Linked DNA regions of Luteibacter rhizovicinus DSM 16549. The protein of the gene in region 1 purifies or fractionates together with the protein of each later gene. This does not show direct contact. Links are inferred from orthologs where the notes say so. Each region holds a gene or a part of one and is shown in the gene's direction. Other genes may lie near its edges.

Region 1 (8,213 bases):
GGGACACCAAGGCCAGCCGCGCGGCCCGCGGGTCGCATGCGGCCGCCGTCGCGGCAACGAAGACGCCGTCCCGTCCGGCCGTCGCGGCACCCGCGGTCCCGGCGCCCAAGGTCAAGCCGGCGCCGAAACCCGTCGCGCCGCCACCGAGCGTGGCGGCCGTGGCCGAGCGTCCCATGGTCCAGCCCAAGGCCCCGCCACCGCAGCGCGATCTCGAGAAAGTGCCGCTGCCGACCCCGGCACCACCCGATCTTGCCGTCGACACGCCGAAGCCGCAGGTGGTGCCGCCGACCTTCCAGCCCGAACCGGTGCGCCGGCCCCAGGAAGAGGGTTCGGAAACCATGCCGCCGCCCGCGTCGCTGGATATCCCGCCGACGCCGGCATCGCAGATGACCGTCACGCCGACGCCGCCGACGATTACCGCAGAGCGCACGACGCCGGTGCCGACCCAGGCGATGACCCTGGCGACCGTGCCGCGTCCGGAGGTCGAGGAGAGCTCGGCACCGCCGACACCGCAGGACGTGCCGTTGCCGCAGGTCGCGCCCGAGCCCGCGGCGCCGACGCCGGATTTGACCGTCGATACGCGTCCCGTGCCGCCGAAAGTCTCGGCACAAACGGTGCAGGCCGTGCAGGCGCCTGCCGTCGAGGCCGAGGCGGAGCTCGAGGCCGTCCCGCTACCCGATGCCGTGGCGAAGCCGTCCGTGTCGGCCCCGGTCGCTACTGTCGATCGGCCGTCCGTGCAGGCGCCCGCGGTGTCGCCGGGGGAGATGCAGCGTCCGGTCGCCGGTGCCGACACGGCGCCCTCGGCACCGGGTCAGGCGCCCGGTGATACGGCGACGGGTGAGGCCGCTGCCGCTCAGGCCGCCGCGACCGAGGGCAAACAGGGCCAGAACCAGGCGGCCGATGCCGTCCAGGGGCAGCCTGCTGGCAAGGCATCGCCGGGCGACGCCAACGTCGCCGGCTCGAACACGCCAGGCGCCGCGCAGGAATCCGGCAAACCGGGCGCTGCCAAGGGTGTCGATGAAGGCGACCGGCTGACCGGCGCGAATGGCACGTCGAATCGCAGCGACGGTGTCGCTGGCGGGCAGGGCGACAAGACCGGCCAGGTTGGCGCGTACACGGAACTGAAGCCGCGCGGCAACGTGACCGTGCAGAACGGCCCGCATTTCCACGTGGACTACAAGCCGACGCGCTTCGACGGCGCGTGGACGCCGAAGGGCGAGTCGAGCGTGGACACGGCACTCCGCCATGGCGTCGAAGCCAGCACAGCGCATTTCGCCGTGCCATTACCGCGTGGCATTCGCCTCAACTGCACGGCGGGGCCCGGCACGGCCGGCGCGAAGAACGCGAGCGCCGCGATGAACGCCATCTCGATCTTCAGCCTGGGCTGCAGCGGTGGTGATGGTCCACCCGCGCCGGCAAACACCGACGCCACCGTGAAGAATCAGACCATGGCCCCCGCCAAACCGTTGGCCGAGAACCTGCCGCCGGCGAATGCCGCGACGGTGGCGGCGGCGCCGGTCGCGCTGGACAACACCGCTTACTGCACCGCCGCGCGCATTGCGGGCGGTCCGCTGCCGCCGGGCTGCGAAGCCTCGATCAAGATCAACGTGCCCGCGCCGAAGGCAGCGAGCGGTTCGTGGGTGCCAGCCAGCGATCAGTTCAAGTAGGCAGACGCTGGATTTCGGTGCCGGCGATCATGTCGTGGATGGCCCGGCGACGCCGATCGAACCACGCAGGCAGCAACAAAACGAGCCAGCCGATCACCGGCGCCCAGAGCGCGGCCTTCAGTGAGGTGAGCGGATAGACGAGTACCAGGGCAAGGGGCAGCGCCGCGATCGCGAGGCGGACCAGGGCTCGCATCCAGGTCACGGGCGCGCCTTCCGCATCGGTGACGCGGATGCGCCACGGCCGCATGCCAAGCGTCTGCCCGCCACGCACCCAGGACAGCAGGAAATAGGCACCGACCACGACGCCCTGCAGCGGCTGGTACCACCACGTGAGCATGTGGCCGTGTTCGTCGAACAGCCGACCACCGGTCGCCATCTGCGCGAGCAACCCGACGACCATGACGATGGCGACCACCGCGAGTGCGTCGTAGACGATGGCGGCGAAGCGTCGCCAGGCAGGCGCGGACGAGGTCGGGGTCATGCGATTCCGGGGCGGTGGCGACGCCGCATTGTAGACGGGGCGCAGCAAACAGGCGGTCCTTGCCTTTCGCTACGCGATTCCGGTGAGCATCAGGTCGGCTATGTCGTCGCTGGCTACCAGTCGAGCATTCAGCGGCTTTGAGGCAATCACCTCGCGTGCGACCATCGACGCATGCGTGCCCCACCTGAAAAAGCTTCCGCCCCCGAACTTGCCGCCGATGACGCGCGCCTGATCGAGCGCTTCGTCGAGCGTATCTGGGCCGAGGACGGCCTGGCCGATCGCACGCTCGAGGCTTACCGCCAGGACCTTCAGGGTCTGGCGCGCTGGCTCGGCACACGGGGGAGCTCGTTGGTGACGGCGGGTCGCGAAGACCTTTCCGCCTATCACGGCAGCCAGCCCGTCGCGGTGCGCAGCATGGCGCGACGCCAGTCGGCGTTCCGCCGCTTTTTCGCACAACTGGCTCGGGACGACGGCGCGCGCGAGGATCCGACCCTGCTCATGCAGCGGCCGCGCATGCCACGCAGCTTGCCCAAGGCGCTGGCCGAGCGCGAGATCGAGGCCTTGATCGTCGCGCCCGATCTGGCCGGCCCGCTGGGCCAGCGCGATCGCGCGATGCTCGAATTGATGTACTCGTCGGGTCTGCGGGTATCGGAACTCGTCGAGCTGCCGCTCGCCGGCCTGAATACGCGACAAGGCGTGCTGCGGGTCACCGGCAAGGGCGGCAAGGATCGGCTCGTACCGGTCGGCGAGGAGGCCCTCAGTCACGTGGAAACGTACCTGCGCGAGGCCCGGCCGCAGCTGGCCAAGGGACACGGCCAGCCGGCAGCGCTCTTCCTTTCCCGGCGGGGTGACGGTATGACGCGGCAGATGTTCTGGACCCTGGTCAAGCGCTACGCCATGCAGGTGGGCATCCCGGCCAGCCGCGTATCACCGCACGTGCTCCGGCATTCGTTCGCCACGCACCTGCTCAATCACGGGGCGGATCTGCGTGCCCTGCAGATGCTGCTGGGGCACAGCTCGCTCAGTACCACGCAGATCTACACCCTCGTGGCCAAGGAAGGGCTGAAGCGGCTTCACGCCCAGCATCACCCTCGCGGTTGAGTGCCCATGGCACAATCGGGGGAACCGATGGCGCGGCGCGTGTTCCAACACCTGCCCCGCTTTTCCCCCGGTAGCAGATTGGAGTCCGCTATGTTCAAGAAGATTCTCCCGGCCATCCTGGCTGGCGCGTTCGCCATGACGGCCAGCGCCGCCGACGACCAGGCCGCCGTGCGCGCCGCCGTCGAAGGAATCGGCCCCGGCATCGAGGTGCAGAGCATCGCGCCCGCGCCGATTCCCGGTTATTACCAGGTGGTCGCGTCGGGCCGCATGGTCTACGTGAGCGCCGATGGCCACTACATGCTCAACGGCAACCTGGTCGACCTGCAGAAGAAGACCGACCTCAGCGCCGCTGCCTGGTCCGGCATGCGCAAGGCCGAGCTGGCGAAGGTGCCCGAGTCCCAGCGGCTGATCTATTCGCCGGCCAATCCGAAACACACGATCACCGTCTTCACCGACGTGGACTGCGGGTTCTGCCGCCAGCTGCACTCGCAGATCAAGGAACTCAACAAGCAGGGTATCGCTGTCGAGTACGTGTTCTGGCCCCGCGAGGGCGTCAAGACCACGGCGGGCAACGACACCCCGTCGTACACCAAGGCCGTCTCGGTCTGGTGCGCCGCGGATCGCAAGAGCGCCTTCGACTCGGCCATGACGGGCGCCGCGGTGAAAACCGCCAGCTGCGCCAACCCGGTCAAGGACGAATTCGAGCTGGGCGAGCGTCTTGGCGTGAACGGCACCCCCACCATCGTCAATGAAAGCGGTGACGTGATCGGGGGCTACCTCACGCCCGAGCAGATGGTGAAGGCCCTGAACGCCCCGGCTGGGACGGCCCGGAACGGCTGAAGGCAAGAGCATCGCCGCTGAAGCGGCTCCCACAAAGGGCGTAGCCTGCCTCGGTCCTGTGGGAGCCGCTTCAGCGGCGATGCGTCACCCCGATGCTGCCGCGCAACATCATGTAGAATGGGGGTTTTCCTGCAGCGCCTTTTCCCCCGCATGATCGCACTCGACGGGCAGAGCGCCCTCTCACCGTTTCGCCTCGAACGACTGAACGCGCACCTCGATGCCCTGCATCACGGCACGCGTGTTCAGGCCGCCTGGTTCACCTATTTCGTCGACGTCGCCGTCGCACCGGAAGGCGAGGCGCGCGCGCGCCTGCTGTCGGTGCTGGAAGCGAAGCCGGGCAACCCGGACGAGGCCACCTTCTGGGTCGTGCCACGCCTGGGAACGATCTCGCCCTGGTCCAGCAAGGCCACCGACATTCTCCATGGCGCGGGTTTCGACGTGCGCCGGGTCGAGCGCGGTACCGCGTGGCGGGTGACCGGCATGCCGGACTCCAGCGACCCCAGCTACGCTGCCCTCATGGGGGCGTTCTGCGATCCCATGGTGCAGTCACCGCTGGCTTCGCTGGCCGATGCCTCGGGTCTGTTCCTCGCCGGCGAGCCGGGCCCGCTGGGGCATGTGGAACTCGGCGCCGATCCGCGCGCCGCGCTTTCCGCAGCCAACCAGCAGCTGGGTCTCGCGCTGGCCGACGACGAAATCGACTATCTCACCGATCGCTACGCCGAGATGGGCCGTGCGCCGACCGACGCCGAACTGATGATGTTCGCCCAGGCCAACTCGGAGCACTGCCGGCACAAGGTGTTCAACGCCACCTGGACGCTCGACGGCCAGACGCAGGAAAACTCCCTGTTCGGCATGATCAAGAACACCCACCAGAAGTCGCCTGCGCACACGCTGTCCGCGTATCACGACAACGCCGCGGTGATCGAGGGTTACGAGGGCAATCGCCTGTTCGTCGACCCCAGCGATGGGGTGTTCCGCACGGTGGCGGAATCCGCCCCGTTCGCGATCAAGGTCGAGACGCACAACCACCCGACGGCGATCGCACCGTGGCCAGGTGCCGCGACCGGTGCCGGCGGCGAAATCCGCGACGAAGGCGCAACGGGTCGTGGCGGCAAGCCGAAGGCCGGCCTTACCGGCTTTTCGGTGTCGCACCTGCGCATCCCGGGCCTGCCGCGGCCCTGGGAAAAAGATCGCCCGCTGCCGCCGCGCATGGCGTCGGCGTTTGAAATCATGCGCGATGGCCCGCTCGGTGCCGCCGCGTTCAATAACGAATTCGGCCGTCCCGCGTTGGGCGGTTACTTCCGCACGTTCGAGCAGGAAACCGGCGACAAGGGCGTCCGCCGCGGTTACGACAAGCCGATCATGATCGCCGGCGGTCTCGCCGCGATCCGTCCCGACCACGTCCAGAAGCGCAAGGTCCGTCCAGGCGACAAGGTCATCGTGCTCGGTGGTCCGGCCATGCTGATCGGCCTGGGCGGCGGTGCCGCTTCGTCGGTCTCGTCGGGCACCTCCAGTGCGGAACTCGATTTCGCCTCGGTGCAGCGCGACAACGCCGAGATGGAGCGTCGTTGCCAGCAGGTGATCGACAGCTGTTGGGCGCGTGGCGACGAGAACCCCATCGTCAGCATCCACGACGTCGGCGCCGGTGGTGTCTCCAACGCCATTCCCGAGATCCTCAACGACGCCGGCGTGGGCGGCATCATCGATCTCTCCGCGCTGCCGTGCGATGACCCCACGCTGTCGCCGATGCAGGTGTGGAGCAACGAGTCGCAGGAACGCTACGTGCTGGCGATCGGTGCGGAAGACCTCCCGCTGTTCGAGTCCTTCTGCGCACGCGAACGCTGCCCGTATGCCGTGGTTGGCGACGCCACCGCCGAGCCGCGCCTGATCGTCAAGGATCCGCGCCGCGACATCACGGTGATCGACCTGGGCATGGACGTACTGTTCGGCAAGCCGCCGCGCATGCACCGCGATGCCGTACGCGTGAAGCCGCGCGTCGACCTCGTGGCCGACCTGACCGGTATCGGCATGGACGAGGCGCTGATGCGCGTCCTGCGCCTGCCGGCCGTCGGTAGCAAGAACTTCCTCATCACCATCGGTGACCGCACGGTCGGTGGCCTTAACGCGCGCGACCCGATGGTCGGGCCGTGGCAGGTGCCGGTAGCCGACGTCGCCGTGACCATGACCGACTTCGACGGCTACACCGGCGAAGCCATGGCGATGGCCGAACGGGCACCGATCGCCCTGCTCAACAGCGCCGATGCGGCACGCATGGCGGTGGGTGAAGCCATCACCAACATGGCGGCCGCTTCGCTGAAGCTCGACGAAATCCGCCTGTCCGCCAACTGGATGGCTGCCGTGAACCACGCTGGCGAAGACGCCGCGCTGTTCGACGCGGTCAAGGCCGTCGGCATGGAGCTTTGCCCGACGCTGGATATCTCGATTCCGGTCGGCAAGGACTCGCTGTCCATGCAGACCGTGTGGACGGACGACACCGGCAAGGCACAGAAGACCGTTTCGCCGGTGTCCCTGGTGATTACCGGTTTCGCCCGCGTCGATGATGTCCGCCGTACGCTGACACCGCAGATCAAACTCGACCGCGGCGATAGCGAACTGTGGTTGATCGACCTCGGTGCCGGTCGCGATCGCCTCGGCGGTTCGGCGCTCACCCAGGTGTTCAACCGCGCTGGCGGCGTGCCGCCGGACCTGGACGATCCGAAGCGTCTCCGTGCGATGTTCGAACTCATCCAGGAAGCGAACGAGCTGGGCCTGCTGTTGGCCTATCACGATCGCTCCGACGGCGGTGCGATCGTCGCCCTGCTGGAAATGGCTTTTGCCGGCCGCTGCGGTCTCGAGCTGCGCCTGGACGGCTGGGCCGATGCCACCTTGCGTGCCCTGTTCAACGAAGAGCTCGGCGCGGTCGTGCAGATCGCCGCGGCCAACCGTGAGGCCTTCGAGCAGTTGCTGGTGAAATACAACCTTGCCGGCATGACGCATCACGTGGGTCGTCCGAAGGAAAAGCTCGGCATCAAGCTCCACCTCAACGGCGAGACGGCGTTCAAGTGGAACTTCACCGAGCTGTTCCGGGCCTGGAACGAAACCAGCTACGCCATGCAGGGCCTGCGCGATAACCCGCAAAGCGCCGAGCAGGAAAGCCACTGGCGCCTCGACGACGCCGATCCGGGCATCTCGCCGAAGCTCACCTTCGATCCGGCGGAAGACATCGCGGCACCGTACATCAACACCGGCGTGCGTCCGCGCGTGGCGATCCTGCGCGAGCAGGGCGTCAACGGCCAGGTCGAGATGGCGGCGGCGTTCAGTCGCGCCGGGTTCGACGCGGTGGACGTGCACATGTCCGATCTCGCCAGTGGCCGTCACCACCTGAAGGACTTCCGCGGCTTCGCCGCCTGCGGCGGCTTCTCCTACGGTGACGTGCTCGGCGCGGGTCGCGGCTGGGCCACCTCGATCCTTTACAACGACGCGCTGCGCGAGCAGTTCGCACGCTTCTTCGAGGACGGCACCAAGTTCGCCCTCGGCGTCTGCAACGGCTGCCAGATGATGTCGCAGCTGAAGGACATCATCCCGGACGCGAAGCACTGGCCGCAGTTCCTGCGTAACCAGTCGGAGCAGTACGAAGCGCGACTGGCCACGCTCGAGATCCTGGATTCGTCCAGCGTGTTCTTCCGCGGCATGACCGGTTCGCGCATCCCCGTCGCCGTGGCGCACGGCGAGGGCAGGGTGTACTTCCCGAACGTGTGCAGCCCGTCGAAGAGCCACGGCTCGGCACGGTTCGTCGACAATCGCGGCAAGCCGACGGAGAGCTACCCGCTCAATCCGAACGGGTCGCCGGGCGGCCTGGCGGCGTTCACCGCCGCCGACGGCCGCGTCACCATCATGATGCCGCACCCGGAGCGCGTGTTCCGGACGGCGCAGCTGAGTTGGCACCCGGAGAACTGGGGCGAGGATTCGCCGTGGATGCGCATGTTCCGCAATGCGCGTGTGTGGGTAGGCTGAACGGAGTAACGGTTCGGTGACGACTAACGCGGGTCTTACCAGCATCGTCATCGTGCTCGCCGACAGCGGGCCGTTTACGCGCGAGTGCGTGGATCACGCGCTCGCCAGCG
Region 2 (8,034 bases), 530 kb from region 1 along the record:
CTTGCCCAGCCCCATGCCACGGCAGGCCGGTACGACGTACATGTATTTCAACTCCACATAGTCGCCATGGTCGACGCCGGCGCCGCAGGCGAGCGGCGTGCCATCGACGCGTGCGGTCATGAAGGTCACGTGCGGCTGGCGAAGGCTCTCCACGCCCACATGCGGCGGCGGTGGCTGGTGGTACAGGTCGGAGAGATAGCCGTGCAACTGTTCGATCAGCGGCAGCACGTCGTGACGGCTCGGGTCGTCGATCGCGAACACCAGGCTGGGCGGTTCCGGGGCGACGATCAGGTCGCCGTCGTTGAGGTGGCGCAGGAAAAAGCGATCGCAACTGAAGTGGCCGGTACCACCCATCGGCGCGTCGATACGCGCGAAGCCATGGCGCAGGTAAAGCACCTGGGCGGCGTCCATGCCCGTGAGCGTCTCCAGGTAAATGCGCTGGAAGCCCGCGCGGCGTGCGGCGTCGAGGCATCGACGCATCAGTCGCGACGCCGCACCGATGCCCCGTGCCTTGGGCAGGAAATACATCTTGCGTAGTTCGCAGGTGTCGTCGTCGCCGCCTTGCAGCGGGGCGATACCCGCACCGCCGATCGCGTGGCCATCTTTCTCGACGACGAAATAGGCATGACGAGGACGTGCGTAGGCGGCGGACAAGGCGTCGACTTCGGGATCGTGGATCGCGAAGCCGGGACCGTCGGCGCCGAATTCAGGCATGACGTGGCGGATCACGGCGGCCATGTCGGCGTCGTCGCGGGGCTCGATAGGGCGGATCAGGTAATCGGTGCGCATGGGCCGATGCTGCCACGGAACGGCTTCGTTGCGGAATGGCGGCCCGCAGGCCGCCGTCTTATGCCGCGGTGCGCGCCCGGGTGACGCGGCTGGCCGTTTCCTTGCCTAGCTGACCGGCGAGCCACGCCCCGGTCTCGATCAGGCGGTCCAGGTCGACGCCCGTGCTCATGCCCATGCCGTGCAGCATGTACACGACGTCCTCGCTGGCGACATTGCCGGTGGCGCCCTTCGCGTAGGGGCAGCCGCCGGTGCCGGAGACGGCGCTGTCGACCACGCGCACGCCTTCTTCGAGGCACGACAGGATGTTGGCCAGCGCCTGTCCGTAGGTGTCGTGGAAGTGCACCGCGAGCGCGCTCATCGGCACCTCGCTGGCTACGGCGCGCAGCATGTCGCGTGCTTTCGCCGGGGTACCCACGCCGATCGTGTCACCGAGGGATATCTCGTGGCAGCCGAGCTCGTGCAGGCGTCGCGCCACGCGCACCACATCGGCGACGGGTACCTCGCCCTGATAGGGGCAGCCGAGCACGGTGGATACGTAACCGCGCACGGCGACACCATCGGCACGCGCGCGCTCCATCACGGGCACGAAGCGCTCGATGGATTCATCGATGGACGCGTTGATATTGGTGCGATTGAAAGCCTCGGAGGCGGCGGTGAACACGGCGACTTCCGTGGCCCCGACCTCGCGTGCGCGTTCATATCCCTGCAGGTTCGGTACCAGTACCGGGTAAACCACACCGGGCGCCTTACGAATACCGCGGAAGACCTCGGCGGCATCGGCGAGTTGCGGCACCCACTTCGGGCTGACGAAGCTCGTCGCCTCGATAATGGCGAGGCCGGTGGCGGACAGACGGTCGATCAGCTCGATCTTGACCGCAGCCGCGAGCATCGCCTTTTCGTTCTGCAGGCCGTCACGCGGGCCGACTTCGACGATGCGTACATGGTTCGATGCATTCATGGACATTCCGTTCAGGCGGGGTCGGCAAAGCGGACAAGGATCGCGTCGGCATCGACGAAATCGCCTTGCACGGCGGATATCGACTCGATGGTGCCGGCGCGTGGCGCCTTCAAGGCGAGTTCCATCTTCATCGCTTCCATCACCAGGAGCTCCTGGCCTTCCTCGACCACATCGCCGACGGCAGCGCGGACCAGCACGATGCGACCCGGCATCGGCGCGGCCAGGTGGCGTGCGGTCGTCCCCTGCGCACCGGCCCATGCAAAGGCAGGCGCGCGTTCGAAGTTCCAGCGACGGCCGGCTTCGTCATGCACGCGGATACGCATGCCGAGCATACCCAGCGGCAGGCGCCGGGACTGACCGTCGAAACGTGCCGACAGCACATCGGCGGTGAGACGCGCGCCAGCGACCGTGCAGCCGGCGTCGCCGCTACGCAAGGTGTAGTCGCCGCCGTGCCCGTGCGCATCGATCTCGTGGCGGACGTCGCCTTCCATCAGGGCAACGACACGTTTGCCTGCATGGCCGATGCGCCATGCATCGGCGCTCGCCCAGGGCGAATGCGGGTCGGCCGCGGCGCCTTGCTGCGCGAGTTCGTCCGCGAGCAGCACGGCGGTCGCCGCGGCGAACAATTCGGTGCTGCCTGCGACGCTGTCGCCGGTCAGGAATTCCTCGAGGTGGCGGTCGAGATAGCCCGTGTCGATACGCCCTTCGACCACGACAGGATGGCGGGCCAGCCGTTCGAGGAAACCGACGTTGGACTTGGGCCCGACGATGTCGATCACCGACAGCGCTTCGCGCAGTCGCTCCAGCGCCTGCTCGCGATTGCGATCGTGGACGATGAGCTTGGCAATCATCGGGTCGTAGAAGATCGTCACCGTGTCGCCACCGATCACGCCGCCGTCGAGGCGGACGTGGCGCGACGGCGTGGGGAGGTTCAGTGCCAGGAGGCGACCGGAGCCGGGGAGGAAGTTCGCTTCCGGGTCTTCGGCATACAGGCGCACCTCGATCGCGTGCCCCTGGGCGTGGACGTCCTGCTGGGCGAGCGGCAGCGGTTCGCCAGCGGCCACGCGCAGTTGCCAATCCACCAGGTCGAGGCCGAGGGTTTCCTCAGTGACCGGATGCTCGACCTGCAGGCGCGTATTCATCTCCATGAAGAAGAATTCGCCATCCTGGGCCACGATGAACTCGACCGTCCCGGCACCGACGTAGTCGACAGCGCGGGCGGCGGCCACGGCGGCGGCTCCCATGCGTTCGCGGCGTGCGGCGTCAAGGAAGGGCGAAGGCGTTTCCTCGAGCACCTTCTGGTAACGCCGCTGTGCCGAACACTCGCGTTCGTTGAGATGGATGAGATTGCCATGCGTGTCGCCGAACACCTGGAACTCGATGTGTCGCGGATGCTCCACATAGCGTTCGAGGATGACGCGGGTGTCGCCAAAGGCATTGGCTGCCTCGCGCTGGGCCGAGGCCAGGGCATCGCTGAAGCCGGCCGCATCGTGGCAGATGCGCATGCCCTTGCCACCGCCGCCCGAGGCGGCCTTGATCATCAGCGGGAAGCCGGTGTTGGCCGCCTCGATGGCCAGTCGCGCCGGATCCTGATCGTCGCCGTGATAGCCGGGTACCAAGGGTACCGCGTGGGTCGACATCAGGGCCTTGGCGGCAGCCTTGGAGCCCATGGCGTCGATGCTTTCCGGGCGCGGTCCGATGAAGGCGATGCCGGCCGCGGCGCAGGCGCGCGCGAAATCGGTGTTCTCCGACAGGAAGCCGTATCCGGGATGGATCGCCTGGGCGCCGGTTTTCAGGGCGACCTCGATGATCGCGTCGCCGCGCAGGTAGGACTCGGCCGGGCGCGGGCCGCCGATGGGCCAGGCCTCGTCGGCGAGCCGCACGTGCTGGGCGTCCGCGTCGGCCGTGGAGTACACGGCGACGGTGCGGATGCCCAGGCGGCGGCAGGTCCGGATCACGCGGCAGGCGATCTCACCACGGTTGGCGATCAGAATGCAGTCGAACATGCGGCTCCCGGTGGGGCGTCGTAGGGGAAGGGAAGGGCGGGAAAACTAGCAGATTACGCGCTTGCGGCGGGTTGCGCCGCAGCATCGCGAGGCCTCCGGGATTTGCAGTCAGGCGGCGGGTCGCCTAGCCTTGAGGGCCCCCAAGGTCGCTCACACGTCCTTTTACTACTCTTCATAGCGAGAATTTTCATGCAGATCGCCAACCGCCATGCCGTTTCCTTCCATTACACGCTGACCGACGACCAGGGCAACGTCATCGACAGCTCGGACGGTCGCGAGCCGCTCGCTTATATCCACGGCGAAGGCCATATCGTGCCGGGCCTGGAAAAGGCGCTGGAAGGCCGGTCGGTCGGCGACCAGTTCAAGGTCGACGTCTCGCCCGAGGAAGGCTATGGCGTGCGCCACGACGAGCTGGTCCAGACGGTTCCGCGGGCGGCTTTCCAGGGCGTGGAAGATCTCCAGCCGGGCATGCAGTTCCAGGGTCGCAACGACCAGGGCAGCATCAACGTCACCGTGTCCAAGATCGAAGGCGACAACGTCACCGTCGACGGCAACCACCCGCTGGCCGGCCAGACGCTGCACTTCGCCGTCGAAATCACCGGTGTGCGCGATGCGAGCGAAGAAGAGCTCGCCCACGGCCACATCCACGGTGAAGGTGGTCACCACCACTAAGCCGGAACGGCTCCTGCTGTTGGTAGGAGCCGATTCATCGGCGAAAGGGTGCTAGCCGCACCCTTGCCGTTCATGTGGGAGCCGATTTATCGGCGATTGGGCCTCGGGGCTAAACCGCTCCGTTGGCTTTTCGCCGATGAATCGGCTCCTACATGTACCTATTAGTACCAGTCCAGCAGTGAAACGCCGACGCCCAGGTACGTTGCGCGATGGTTGTAGTCGATCAGGCTCTCGCCGTAACCGTTGAACACCTCGAGATAGCCGCGCAGGTTGTGTACGACCGGGAAGCTCCAGGTGCCGCGCAGCGAGCCATGTGAGCGATCGCCGGTGCGGAACGAATGCCGGGCGGTCAACGCGAACTCGTTGGCGCCCATCTCATGAACGACCTGGACTTCGCCGCGACCCATGTAGTCCTGGATGTTGGGGTTGTCATCTTCCTTGCCGCCCTCCGGGATGCGCCACCACGGCCGCAGGTTCACGACCCAGTTCTCCCTCTCGAAACCGAAATCGGCAACCACGCGGTTCCAGCTGCGTGAGAGGGGATCGGCGCGTCCGTTGGACTGATGATTCACGCCGATGTCGGCGAGACGACCGTTCCAGCCGAAGATGTTGTAGTTGGTGTTGAACACCAGCAGGGCTTCCGGCTCGTAGTTGGTCTCGCGGAACGGGCGCGAATTTTCCTTGTTGTAGACCTGCCAGCGCGACGACTGGGTATAGCCCACCCACAGGTCGCCGTTGTCGCCGAAGACATTTTCCCAGACCTTGGTTTTCAGGCTGATCTGGAACTTCGCTTCGACGTTCTGCAGTGCTTGCGGCTCCGTGACCGTGTGGTCCGGCGCGGGGCTGGACGGGGTCTTGTTTTGCTTGGTCGTACCGAAGAATGGCAGCGCATAGGTCGGCTTGTAGCCACGCAGGTTGAACGTGCCCAGCTTGCTCTCGGGTGAGAGTTCCCAGCGACTGTCGAGCAAGGACACGGGGCGGGCCACATCGTCGGAATTGCGCGTGGCGAGGTCGACGCTCACCGACTCGCCTTTCTCGTCCTTCTTTTTCGCCGCCTGCGGAAGCCTGTCGCGCCCGGTCGCCTTGTCGTAGCACAGCAGCCGCTGGGCATCGGTCTCGATGGCCGAGCAGGCGCGGATGTCGATGGGGCTCGGGTTCTGCGCGAGCGCGAGCCCCGCGTGGAGGCACGCATAGGCGCCAAGGGCGCCTGCGGCATGGAATCGCTTCATGTGGTGTCACTCCCTGCATGCCCAATACGGCACGGCGAGCCGGGAGTGTAGCCGCCACGAATGTGTGAATAACGTGCATTGTTGCCGTTAATCGCAATAAACGACGCAGGGCCACGGCTGGGCCCTGCGTCGCTACGCCTTACCCGATCATTGGCCGCTGGCGCCGGAGTGCTGGACCCAGCGCTGGTATTCGGCCTTGCTGATCTTCCCGTCGCGGTTGGCGTCCGCGTACTGGAAGTCGTTCGCCAGCAGCGGGAACGCCGATGCCTGGGTGGCCGTGATGAACCCCTTGCCGCCCGAGAGCGTCGCGAAGTCGGGCGCCGGACCGGATGGCTTGGCCGGGGCCGGAGCGCTGTTGACGGTGACCGGGCCCTGCGCCGTTGGCATCGTCGTGCCGGTGGACCCTGCGTCGGGATTCGGCGGCGGGGGTGCCGGCGGCAGCGGTGGCGGAGGCGGAGGTGGCGCGTCCGAGGCCGGCGGCGGCATGCTGCTGGGCGGCATGTCGGCCGGCGGTGGCGGTGGCGTGGCCTCACCCGGTGGCGGCGGCGGGACCCTCGCAGGCGGCGGAACGTCCTGGGCAAACGCCACGCCTGCCAGCAGCAGCGATGCGCCGAGTGCAACGGCGCGAACTTGCTTATTCATCGAAAGCCTCCTTTCGTCAGCGGTGTTGGGACGACATCGTTGCCGACGCTAGCAAGGGACGATTTAATGGCGGCCCAACTGCGAACAGGCCTATACCGTGCCATCACGCGTATCCGACGGCTCCTCCACGCACGACGTGCTCCGTCTATCGCGACGATCGGCGCAGCTGCTTCACCTCGCCGCCCAGGGACTCCTGCGTCGGCGACCACGAAAAGCCAGGCCGGCCGACATCGCCTCGACCGTCGCAGCGATGGGCATACTCCAGATCGATACGATCAACGTTGTCGCGCGAAGTCCCTATTTGGTGCTGTTTTCACGCCTTGGCGCGTATCGCATCGAATGGCTGGACGAATCGCTGGCCAAGGGTGAGATTGCCGAGTGCTGGGCGCACGAAGCGTCCTTCGTGCCATCGTCCGAATACCGGTTTCACCGTGACTACCGTTCGGGCCGCGGCGGCCACTGGGCACAGAAGATGGCCGAGCGGACACGGGCCGACGCCGGCGCCGATATGGATCTCCTGCTCGAACGGATCCGTCGCGAGGGCCCCTTGCGCGCGGCGGACTTCGAGCGCGACGCTCCCGCGGTCAAGGGGTGGTGGGGCTGGAAGCCGGAGAAACGCTGGCTGGAAGCCTGGTTCGCCCTCGGTGCCCTGATGGTGGCGCGCCGCGAGCGATTCCAGCGGGTCTACGACCTCACCGAGCGGGTAACGGCACGCTGGGTCGAGCCGCCTGCACCGGGAACCATGGAGGAGGCGGACGTGCGTCGCCACTTCATCCTGCAGAGCGTTCATGCCCTGGGCATTGCGCGGGCACGCTGGATCGCCGACTACTTCCGGCTACGCCCGCGGGTAACCGACGCGGAACTGGCACCGCTGCTCGCTGAGGGCCTGCTGCTCGAGGTCAGGGTCGACGGCTGGGATGACACGGCCTATGTGCATCGCGACAACGCATCGCTGCTGGACGAGGCAGCAGGCCATCGGTTGCGCGCGACGCGCACGACCCTGCTGTCGCCGTTCGATCCGGTGGTATGGGACCGTGCGCGGGCGATGGATCTTTTCGACTTCGAATACACGCTGGAGTGCTACACGCCGGCCGCGAAGCGCACTTACGGGTATTACGTGCTACCCATCCTGCATCGCGGGCGACTGGTCGGCCGCCTGGACGCGAAGGCGCATCGGCAGGAGGGCCTGTTCGAGGTGATCGGTGTCTGGCTGGAGGCCGGGGTATCCACCTCGCCCGGCCTGGTCGCCGGGATCGCCTCGGCTATCGGCGAATGCGCGGCCTGGCATGGCACGCCGCGCATCTCGGTCGGGCTCAGCCAGCCGCAAGGGCTGGCAAAGCTCGTTCGTGCCGCGTTGGCGGGGTGATCAGCGGGTAGACGCGGGCGCCGGGGTATCGGCGCAGGACTTGCCGTGCAGGGCGTCCTTCAGCTGCGAGGCGAGCGACACGCAGCGGTTCTGCAGCTGGTCGCGCATGTCCGGATCCTGGGACTGGCGGAGCAGGCTGGTACGCATCATCTCGTAGCGCGGCTCGATCTGGTCGCGGGCGAACACGCCGGCAGCCAGGTGGCAACTCTTGTAGCTGGCCAGGTACTCGTCACAGGCGGCAATGCCCGTGCTGGTCGGCAGCGGACCGGTAGCCGCCGCTGGCGTCGTGCCGGACTTGGTGGTCTTGCCTGCCGGAACGTTGGTAACCGTGGTCGTCGCCGAGCGCGACTTGGTCGTGGTCGTGGTGGTGGG

What was found.
Region 2: the proteins of BJI69_RS03065 (region 1) and BJI69_RS00585 purify together in Escherichia coli (affinity purification with mass spectrometry, with the first as the bait; 2 studies listed by BioGRID). This does not show direct contact. The link is inferred for Luteibacter rhizovicinus DSM 16549 from one-to-one orthologs.

Annotation. Positions count from the first base shown.
Region 1 is NZ_CP017480.1:637,863-646,075, reverse strand. Bases 2,320-5,214 are described here. They hold BJI69_RS03065 (DsbC family protein), read left to right. Parts: upstream 2,320-3,339; coding sequence 3,340-4,089; downstream 4,090-5,214. Other genes in these bases: purL (phosphoribosylformylglycinamidine synthase), read left to right, coding at 4,240-5,214; xerD (site-specific tyrosine recombinase XerD), read left to right, coding at 2,320-3,249. In the rest of the region: BJI69_RS03080 (hypothetical protein), read left to right, coding at 1-1,667; BJI69_RS03075 (RDD family protein), read right to left, coding at 1,660-2,148; more of purL, read left to right, coding at 5,215-8,103; BJI69_RS03055 (glycosyltransferase family 2 protein), read left to right, coding at 8,120-8,213. UniProt on the Escherichia coli protein: Acts as a disulfide isomerase, interacting with incorrectly folded proteins to correct non-native disulfide bonds.
Region 2 is NZ_CP017480.1:108,744-116,777, reverse strand. Bases 2,968-5,683 are described here. They hold BJI69_RS00585 (FKBP-type peptidyl-prolyl cis-trans isomerase), read left to right. Parts: upstream 2,968-3,942; coding sequence 3,943-4,425; downstream 4,426-5,683. Other genes in these bases: BJI69_RS00580 (phospholipase A), read right to left, coding at 4,587-5,654; BJI69_RS00590 (acetyl/propionyl/methylcrotonyl-CoA carboxylase subunit alpha), read right to left, coding at 2,968-3,753. Outside these bases: BJI69_RS22790 (GNAT family N-acetyltransferase), read right to left, coding at 1-120; BJI69_RS00595 (hydroxymethylglutaryl-CoA lyase), read right to left, coding at 848-1,747; more of BJI69_RS00590, read right to left, coding at 1,759-2,967; BJI69_RS00575 (EF-hand domain-containing protein), read right to left, coding at 5,802-6,296; BJI69_RS00570 (winged helix-turn-helix domain-containing protein), read left to right, coding at 6,394-7,662; BJI69_RS00565 (hypothetical protein), read right to left, coding at 7,663-8,034. UniProt on the Escherichia coli protein: Folding helper with both chaperone and peptidyl-prolyl cis-trans isomerase (PPIase) activities. Chaperone activity prevents aggregation of unfolded or partially folded proteins and promotes their correct folding.